DNA from 2 places in the Pseudomonas sp. 18-147 genome. Region 1 is predicted to be linked to the other one. Evidence: predicted binding sites of a transcription regulator. Region 1 holds the regulator's gene; the other holds the start of a gene.

Evidence for each region. The regulator LexA, encoded in region 1, represses DNA repair genes until DNA is damaged. The targets are predictions, from matches to a motif close to CTGTNTNNNNANACAG.
Region 2: a site for LexA is predicted at 2,155-2,170, ahead of recA (recombinase RecA). Genes of this name have one in related genera too.

What each region holds. Positions count from the first base shown of each region.
Region 1 covers NZ_CP182296.1:2,266,696-2,271,596, reverse strand. Annotated here, with positions in the region: gene ACM0M4_RS10945 (CsiV family protein) at 1-107, shown strand, start outside; gene ACM0M4_RS10940 (S-methyl-5'-thioinosine phosphorylase) at 153-890, opposite strand; gene nagZ (beta-N-acetylhexosaminidase) at 902-1,900, opposite strand; gene psrA (transcriptional regulator PsrA) at 2,102-2,803, opposite strand; gene lexA (transcriptional repressor LexA) at 3,035-3,649, shown strand; gene sulA (SOS-induced cell division inhibitor SulA) at 3,661-4,146, shown strand; gene ACM0M4_RS10915 (hypothetical protein) at 4,168-4,401, opposite strand; gene ACM0M4_RS10910 (DUF6586 family protein) at 4,607-4,901, opposite strand, start outside.
Region 2 covers NZ_CP182296.1:1,609,697-1,614,597, forward strand. Annotated here, with positions in the region: gene mutS (DNA mismatch repair protein MutS) at 1-293, opposite strand, end outside; gene ACM0M4_RS07860 (TolB family protein) at 419-1,426, opposite strand; gene ACM0M4_RS07865 (CinA family protein) at 1,574-2,080, shown strand; gene recA (recombinase RecA) at 2,214-3,254, shown strand; gene recX (recombination regulator RecX) at 3,260-3,721, shown strand; gene ACM0M4_RS07880 (LOG family protein) at 3,743-4,813, opposite strand; gene ACM0M4_RS07885 (MBL fold metallo-hydrolase RNA specificity domain-containing protein) at 4,896-4,901, opposite strand, start outside.

The DNA.
Region 1 (4,901 bases):
GCGCCCGTCCCGCCGCCCCCAATCCCATGGAAATGGAAGAACAGCAGGCACCGGCGGACGCGCCCCCCGTCGAAGGCGGCTTCGACGCCGCACCTCCTGCGCAATAGCGAAAAAGGCCGCAATAGCGGCCTTTTTTTCGTTGCGATGGCCGCCTAGCCGGCCAGGACCCGCGCCAGCACCTCGCGCACCTTGCCGATGCCATCGTGCAACGCCTGTTCGATTTCGGCCATGGTGATGATCCCCGCCGACTTGCCCGCCGCGGGATTGACCACCAGCGCCAGGCAGGCGTAGGGCAGGTCCAGCTCGCGGGCCAGTGCCGCCTCGGGCATGCCGGTCATGCCGACGATATCGTTGCCGTCCCGCTCCAACCGGGCGATTTCCGCCACCGTTTCCAGGCGCGGCCCTTGGGTGCAGGCGTAGACCCCATGGCTGCTGTGCGCCAGCCCCAACGCACGCAACGCCTCGATCAGGCGCTGGCGCAACGGCTCGTCATAGGGGTGGCTGAAGTCGATATGGGTGACATGCTCGATATCGCCGGCAAAATAGGTGTGCTCGCGTCCCGAGGTGTAGTCGATCAACTGGTGCGGCACGCACAGGTGCCCCGTTCCCATCGCCGCATGGATGCCACCCACCGCGTTGACCGCGATCACCGCCTCGGCACCCGCCTGCTTCAGCGCCCAGAGATTGGCGCGGTAGTTCACCTGGTGCGGCGGGAAGCGGTGCGGATGACCGTGACGTGCCAGGAACAGCACCTCGCGCCCGGCGTAGCGGCCACGCTGGAGCGGCGCGGACGGCGCGCCATACGGCGTTTCGATCGGCAGGGACTCGCCCAGCGTCAGCCCTTCCAGCTGGGTCAGGCCGGTTCCTCCGATAATCGCGTAGACACTCATCGACAGCTCCCTCAATCAATCAGTTGCGCGGCGCGCAACGCGGACAGTGCTTCCAGCCAGCGCGGCTGCTGGCGATAGTCGGTATTCGCGTAGCCCTTGCCACGCATGCGTTGCAGACGCGACGGCGGGGTCACCTTCAGGCGTTGCAGGGCAGCCAGGGCCAGCTCGGCGGAAGCCCGGTCGTTGCACACCAGGCCCATGTCGCAGCCCGCGGCCAGGGCGGCCTCGATGCGGCTGGCGGCGTCGCCGACCACATGGGCGCCGGCCATCGACAGGTCGTCGCTGAATATCACCCCGTCGAACTTCAGCTCGCCGCGCAGGATCTCCTGCAACCAGCGCCGGGAAAAGCCGGCGGGCTGCGGGTCGACCTGCGGATAGATGACATGGGCCGGCATCAGCGCGTCGAGCTGTCCGGCCAGGCGGGCGAACGGAACCAGGTCGCTGCGCCGGATTTCCTCGAGACTGCGCGCGTCTTCGGGAATCGCCACATGGGAATCGGCCTCGGCCCAGCCGTGACCGGGAAAATGCTTGCCGGTGGCGGCCATCCCGGCGGCATGCATGCCGCGAATGAAAGCACCGGCAAGCAGCGCGGCACGCTCCGGGTCGCCCTCGAAGGCGCGGCTACCGACCACGGCGCTGCGCTGGTGATCGAGATCCAGCACCGGCGCGAAACTCAGGTCGAGGCCGACCGCCTGCACCTCGGTCGCCATCAGCCAGCCACAATGCTCGGCCAGCTCTTCGGCATTGGGGTTGTCGGCGATCGCGCGCATCGCCGGCAGGCGCACGAAGCCCTGGCGCAGGCGCTGCACGCGCCCTCCTTCCTGGTCGACGGCCAGCAACAGGTCGGGACGGATGGCGCGAATGGCCGCACACAGTTCGCGAACCTGGGCAGGATGCTCGATGTTGCGAGCGAAGATGATCAGCCCGCCCACCTCGGGGTGGCGCAGGATTTGGCGGTCCTCGGCGGTCAGCCAGGTGCCGCCGATGTCGAGCATCAGAGAGCCTTGCATGAAGAGTCCTATGGCCTGGAAATCAGCGAAGCCCGCCGTCACGGGCCTCAGACAGCGCACACTGTACTGCACCCGGCAGAAAGACTTAAGTCCCGGGGCGGTACCGCGCGCCTGCCAATGGAGCCGGCCTGGCGCATGGAGTTCCGCCCGGAGCACAGAGAAAGGAGAAAAGAAAACGGCGCCCTGGGGCGCCGTCTGCGATCAGGCCTTGGCGGGCGTCTTGTTCCGCGGGCGCAGTTGCGCCCCGGCCAGCAGCGGATCGTCGATGCCGCTCTCGGCGCGCATGCCGGCAGCGAAGAACGGCACCATCAGGTGCATCACCTGCTCGGTGGAAGTGTTCACGCCGAAATCGGTTTCCGCCATCGCCCGCAGGGCCTTGATCCCCGACATGCTGAAGGCGGCCGCGCCGAGCATGAAGTGCACGCGCCAGAACAGCTCGATGGGCGGCAGCTTCGGCGCAGCCTCGTTGACCAGCAGCATGTAGCGCCGGAAGACCTTGCCGTAGACCTCCTCCAGGTACTTGCGCAGGTGCCCCTGGCTCTGGCTGAAGGCCAGGCCGAGCAAGCGCATGAAGATCGACAGGTCGTTGCCGCTGCGCGGCTTCACCGCCATCGCCTGGGACACCAGCAGGTGCAGGAGGTCCTCCAGGGTGGCGTGCTGGGCCTCGGGCTTGGCCTGGCGACGATCCAGCTCCTTTTCCAGGCTGGCGCAGAATGGCCCGAGGAAGCGCGAGAACACCGCCTGGATCAGCGCCTTCTTCGAACCGAAGTGATAATTCACCGCCGCCAGGTTGACCCCGGCCTTGCTGGTGATCAGACGCAACGAGGTTTCGGCGAAGCCTTTTTCCGCGAACAGCTGTTCCGCCGCATCGAGAATGCGTTCGACGGTTTCCGACTGGGCCATGGTTTCTCCGCCTGACAAACACTTGTTTGAAACATACGTTTCAGCCACATCCCTTGTCAAGCGGCAGATGACGCACCAGTCAGGAAAATTACAGAGAAGTCCCGAAAAACGGAAGCAAGACACTGGCCAACTTCATCGTGACGCAGGACGAAATGTCATGCGGAAAATCATTGCCACGCCCCGCTCACTGTATATAATCCCAGTCACTGGATAAAAACACAGAGCGACGACATGCAGAAGCTGACGCCCCGCCAAGCCGAGATCCTCTCCTTCATCAAGCGCTGCCTGGAAGACCACGGCTTTCCGCCGACCCGGGCGGAAATCGCCCAGGAACTCGGCTTCAAGTCGCCGAACGCCGCCGAGGAGCACCTCAAGGCGCTGGCACGCAAGGGCGCCATCGAAATGACTCCGGGCGCCTCTCGCGGCATCCGCATTCCCGGCTTCGAACCGCATGCCGCCAACGACGATGAGGGCCTGCCGGTGATCGGACGGGTCGCCGCCGGCGCACCGATCCTCGCCGAACAGAACATCGAGGAATCCTGCCGGATCAATCCCGCCTTCTTCAATCCTCGCGCCGACTACCTGTTGCGCGTGCGCGGCATGAGCATGAAGGACATCGGCATCCTCGACGGCGACCTGCTGGCCGTCCACGTCACCCGCGAAGCGCGCAACGGCCAGGTGGTGGTCGCGCGGATCGGCGAGGAGGTCACGGTGAAACGCTTCAAGCGCGAAGGCAGCAAGGTCTGGCTGCTGGCGGAAAACCCTGAGTTCGCTCCGATCGAAGTCGATCTGAAGGAGCAGGAACTGATCATCGAAGGCTTGAGCGTCGGCGTGATCCGGCGCTGACAGGAGATACCATGCAGACCTCCCACTCGCTGCCCAGCGCCCAGTTGCCACTGTTCCAGGAAGCGTTCTGGGCCAGCAACGGCGCACCCTTGCTCGACGATGTCATCGACAGCCCTTCCAGCGCCTCCATCGAGGAACCCGCTGCCTTTAGCGAACTTTCGCTCAGCGGCCTGCCGGGGCACTGCCTGACCCTGCTCGCACCGATTCTCCGCGAGCTCAGCGAGGAACAGGATGCCCGCTGGCTGACCCTGATCGCTCCGCCGGCGAGCCTGACCCATGAATGGCTGCGCCGCGCCGGCCTGAACCGCGAGCGCATCCTGCTACTGCAGGCGAAGGACAACGCCGCTGCCCTGGCGCTCAGTTGCGAGGCCTTGCGCCTGGGCCGCAGCCACACCGTGGTCAGTTGGCTGGAGCCGCTGAGCCGGGCGGCGCGCAAGCAACTGTCCCGCGCCGCCCAACTGGGCCAAGCACAGAGCCTGAATATTCGTCTGGGTTGAAAAAACGGCGGGGGACAGCGTTCAGTGCAGGACGCGGGGGCCTTCGTCGTGTTCCATCTCGCCCTCGGCAAGACGACCGGCCATTTGCACGCCGACATTGAACATGGCCTTGGCCACTTCGACATGCTGGCCTTGCAGGAAATTCTTCGCGTCCCCGGAGAACTCCAGGGTCACCAACGCCTCCTCGTCATCGGCGCGACGCAGCACGATGCGCCCGTCGGGCATTTCTACGATTTCAAGGAAGGATGTTGGCATGACAGACGCTCTCTACGAAGACGCGACATTGTAACAGCCCATCCAGTGCATCCCTAGCCCGCATCCGCCTTCCGGTTCCCCTCTCGCGCCTGTAACGGCGGTTCCAGAGCGCCCGGACGGCATCCGCTAAATTTTTTTGCTGGCAAATCAACCGAGTGGAACGGTAGGAAAATGTCCTACCGCTGATCGGCGAATGACGACGGCGTTACAGCTCCGTCAGGCTCTCGCGAAAACGCAGGACCAATTGCTTCAGCGACTGCCGCCATTCCTCGAGGGTTTCGCGAGAAAGCAAGGGGGCTTCTTCGTCGATACTCACGGCAACGATCAACGGTGTGCTGGGGTCGATCTTCGCTGCCTTGGTCGGTCGCGGCGGCAGGAACAGCTCGGAGTAGGCGCCCAGCAACTGGCCCAGCCAGGTTTCCGGCTGCGACGCCAACTCCACCAGTTCAGCCAGCTCGGGGCTGGGCGCGGCCGCCAGCACTTCGGCATTCAGCAATGCA
Region 2 (4,901 bases), 660 kb from region 1:
GTGGCCGGATCGCCGATCTGCTCGCAGATCGCCACCGACTCGCCGAGCTTGACCAGCTTGGCCAGGTAGCCCTCCGCGGAATGGAAGGGAATGCCTGCCATCGGGATCGCCTTGCCGCCGGACTGGCCGCGTGCGGTCAGGGTGATGTCGAGCAGTTTGGCGGCCTTCTTCGCGTCCTCGTAGAACAGCTCGTAGAAGTCGCCCATGCGATAGAACATCAATTGGTCGGGGTGCTGATGCTTCAGTTTGAAGTACTGCTGCATCATCGGCGTGTGCTGGGAGAGGTCGGTCATACGGGCCTTCGGAAGCGGGCTTTGGACGGTGCAAAAGAGGGTAATGTTAACCCGATTCGCCGGCCTGTGTCGGGTCCGTTCGGAACCGGCGCGGACCCTCAGGTCCGCGCCTGTGCGGGCTGCTTTCAGCGTGCCGCGGTATAGCTGGCGCCGAGCTTCTGCCGACCGTCGGGCAGGTTGATCTGCGCCGGGTCGAGACGCCAGACCCGCGCCGCGGCGATGTCGCCGAGGAGCAGGCTGTAGGTCGGGTCGAACGAAGTGCTGGAGAAGATCAGGTAGTCCTCGTTCACCGGCGCGGCGTCGGAATTGTCGCCCTGGCAGTGGTTGAGCGGCAGGATCGCCGGGGTGCCGGGCGGGCTGTTGGGTACGACCATGGCCAACTGGTCGTTGCCGGCCGGCTGGGTACGCGAGAGGAAGTAGGCGGTGTAGTCGCGTACCACCGGGTAATAGTCGCGGCCCCCCGCGGCCGGGGTGGCGAGGGCGCTGACCTGGCCGTTCTCCAGGTTCCTGCGCACCACCCGCAGGCTGTCGCCGGCTCCTGTCGCGTAGACCACGTACTTGCCTGAGGGTGTGAGGAACGGCATCGACTCCTCGGTGCTCCAGCCGTCGCCGGTCACGGCTTTCCAGGCGCTCACGCCGACGCTGCCATCGCCATTGAAGACCAGGGTGGCGAGGCGGATGTCGCCCTCGTGCTTGAGCACGACCTGGCGGCCGTCGAAGGAGAACTTCGGATCCTCGTTGCGACCGCCGATGGCCGCGGTCAGGTTGCTCGGCGCCTGGGTACCGCCGATGGCCCAGGCGAACACGTGCCAGGCGCCATTCTGGCGGCCCATGAAGGTCAGGTAGCGGCCGTCCGGGGAGAAATGCGCATTCATCGGGTCCTCGATGTTCCAGCCGGGCTGGTTGAGCTGGCGGGTGCTCTTGCTCTTGAAATCGTGCAGGTAGAGGTTCGAGGAGCCGTCCCCGTACTCCATATAGCTGTGGTAGACCAGGCGCCCGCCGAGCGCGGGCAGGCTGCTGGCGGGTTGCAGGGCCAGGTTGGCGGTGCAGGCCGCATGGGCGGGGAGGCTGGCAACGGGGGAGAGGAGCAGGGCGAGGGAGAGCAGAGAGACCTTGAGTGGCGCGATGTTCATGGTGTGCCTTTCCTTGGACGGTGATGGAACACGCATGTTCGCGCATTCGCTGCCTTCGCGCGGTTGCGCTTGTCCGAAAGCTGCTTCTGAATGGAAAAGCCGATGGTGTAGGGTAGTCCCTTTCCGTTTCTACCCTGGAGAACAGTGATGACCCTGATGGAGTCCGACCTGACCGTACTGGCCGCCCGCCTCGGCGAAAGCCTTCGTTACCTGGGCGAGCAGGTCAGCACGGCGGAATCCTGCACCGGTGGCGGCATCGCCGAGGCGATCACCCGCATCCCGGGGAGTTCGGGCTGGTTCGAGGCTGGCTACGTGACCTACTCGAACCGCCAGAAGACCCTCCAGCTGGAGGTGCCCGAGTCGCTGTTCCCGGCAGTCGGCGCGGTCAGCCGGGAAGTGGTCGAGGCCATGGTGCGCGGCGCCCAGCGGCACAGCGGGGCGCGTTTCGCGGTGGCGGTGAGCGGTGTCGCCGGGCCCGACGGCGGCTCGCCGGAAAAGCCGGTAGGCACGGTCTGGCTGGCCTGGGCCGACGGCGAGCGGCTGGTCAGTGAGCGCTGCCAGTTCAACGGCGACCGCGACGCCGTGCGCCGGCAGACGGTGGCGACCGCGCTGACCGGCCTGCTGCGCATGAGCAACGGCGAGAACCCGGGCTAGCCGCGCCTGCGGGCAACCGTTCGGAACATTCTTCCCGTCGGGGGTAGGCGAGCGACTTGCCCTGTGGAATAATACTGTCTACTTATACAGTTGTTCGTGGCCGTCCGGCCGCCCTGACTTCGCGAGGACTTCAATGGACGAGAACAAGAAGCGCGCCCTGGCCGCGGCCCTGGGACAGATCGAACGCCAATTCGGCAAAGGCGCGGTCATGCGCATGGGCGACCATGAGCGCCAGGCGATCCCGGCCATCTCCACCGGCTCCCTGGGTCTGGACATCGCCCTCGGCATCGGCGGCCTGCCCAAGGGCCGGATCGTCGAGATCTACGGTCCGGAATCCTCGGGCAAGACCACCCTGACCCTCTCGGTGATCGCCGAGGCCCAGAAACAGGGCGCCACCTGTGCCTTCGTCGACGCCGAGCACGCGCTCGATCCCGACTATGCCGGCAAGCTGGGCGTCAACGTCGACGACCTGCTGGTCTCCCAGCCGGACACCGGCGAGCAGGCCCTGGAAATCACCGACATGCTGGTGCGCTCCAACGCGGTCGACGTGATCATCGTCGACTCCGTGGCCGCGCTGGTACCCAAGGCCGAGATCGAAGGCGAGATGGGCGACGCCCACGTCGGCCTGCAGGCACGCCTGATGTCCCAGGCGCTGCGCAAGATCACCGGCAATATCAAGAACGCCAACTGCCTGGTCATCTTCATCAACCAGATCCGCATGAAGATCGGCGTCATGTTCGGCAACCCGGAAACCACCACCGGCGGTAACGCACTGAAGTTCTACGCCTCGGTCCGCCTGGACATCCGTCGTACCGGCGCGGTGAAGGAAGGCGACGAGGTGGTGGGTAGCGAAACCCGCGTCAAGGTGGTGAAGAACAAGGTTTCCCCGCCGTTCCGCCAGGCCGAGTTCCAGATCCTCTACGGTAAGGGCATCTACCGTACCGGCGAGATCATCGATCTGGGCGTGCAATTGGGTCTGGTCGAGAAGTCCGGCGCCTGGTACAGCTACCAGGGCAGCAAGATCGGCCAGGGCAAGGCGAACGCCGCCAAGTACCTGGAAGACAATCCGGAAATCGGTTCGGTACTGGAGAAGACCATTCGCGACCAGTTGCTGGCCAAGAGCGGCCCGGTGAAGGCCGACGCCGAAGAAGTGGCTGACGCCGAAGCCGATTGAGGCCAATGGCGATCGTGCTCGATACGCCCGTCGCCGTGCGGCGGGCGGCCATGGATCTGCTGGCGCGCCGTGAGCACGGGCGCGCCGAGCTTTCCCGCAAGTTGCGCCAGCGTGGCGCGTCTGCCGAGTTGATCGATCCTGCCCTCGACCGCCTGGCCGAGGAAGGTCTGCTCGACGAATCCCGCTATCTCGAAAGCTTCATCGCCAGTCGCGCCCGTAGCGGCCATGGGCCGTTGCGCATCCGTGAGGAACTGGCGCAGCGCGGTCTGCCGCGCGCCGATATCGAAAGGGCGCTGGGTGCCTGCGAGGTCGACTGGAGTGCGCAATTGCGTGAGGTCTGGCGCCGCAAGTTCGCCCGCCTGCCGCAGGACGCCAGGGAAAAGGCCCAGCAGGGCCGCTTCCTGGCGTACCGGGGTTACTCCATGGAGTCGATCAGCCGCCTGTTGAACGGCCGCAGCGACGATTGAGCGCGTGCCGGAGCGGCAGCTTCAGTCCCAGTTTTCCGGCAGGTTGATGTAGTCCAGCAATTCCCGCAGCCGCCCCTGGTCGCGCCCGTTGAACACGAAGGCGAGGCGGGTCAGGTTGCGGAACTCCGGTTCGTCCTGTTCCTGCTCGCTGTAGGCCTGCTGCTGGAAGCCGCCGCTCAGGCAGAGGCTGGCGAAGTGTTCGTGCAGGTGCGCCAGCGCGGCTTCGTTCAGGGCGTGGTTCAGGCGAATCACGAAAGTGCCTTTCAGCCAGCGGCTGGAGTGGAAGTTGCGGTAGAACTGGGCGATTTCCTTCACCGCGTCTTCGGCCGAATGCACCAGGCGCATCAGGCGCATGTCGGCCGGCAGGATATAGTGATTCTCCAGCAACTGTTCCTGCATGAACTCCAGGGCGTGTTCCCAGTAGCGGCCGCCCGGCTGGTCGAGCAGCACGATCGGCACCAGCGGACTCTTGCCGGTCTGTACCAGGGTCAGCACTTCCAGTGCCTCGTCTAGGGTGCCGAAGCCGCCGGGGCAGAGCACCAGGCCGTCGGCTTCCTTGACGAAGAACAGCTTGCGCAGGAAGAAAAAGTGGAACGACAGCAGGTTGCCGCTGCCGTCCACCGTATGGTTGGCGTGCTGCTCGAAGGGCAGGGTGATGTTGAAGCCCAGGCTGTTCTCCAGCCCGGCGCCTTCGTGGGCGGCGGCCATGATGCCGCCGCCGGCGCCGGTGATCACCATCAGGTCGTAGCGGGCCAGTTCCTCGCCCAACTTGCGCGCCAGGGCATAGACCGGATGTTCGACTGGCGTGCGCGCCGAGCCGAACACGGTGACCTTGCGTCGCCGCTTGAACTGCTCGAGGACGCTGAAGGCATGCTCCATCTCGCGCAGGGTCTGCAACATGATCTTGGCGTCCCAGCGGTTGCGGTCGGCCTGGGCCATGCGCGTCACGGTGAAGAGCATCTCGCGGTAGAGCGCGAGATTGGGGCTGTCGCCGGGAGCCGCAAGGGCCGCCAGTTCGTCGACCTTCCGCGCCAGGTCGGTGCCGCTGGTCTGGAAGTGCCGGGAAAGATAGTCATCGGCTTCGTAGGGCATTCGCATACTCCTTCTACAACCACCCTGGACAGGCGGTCATCCGCATACTGCCACGGACTGCGTGACAGTTGCGGACGGCGGCTCAGAT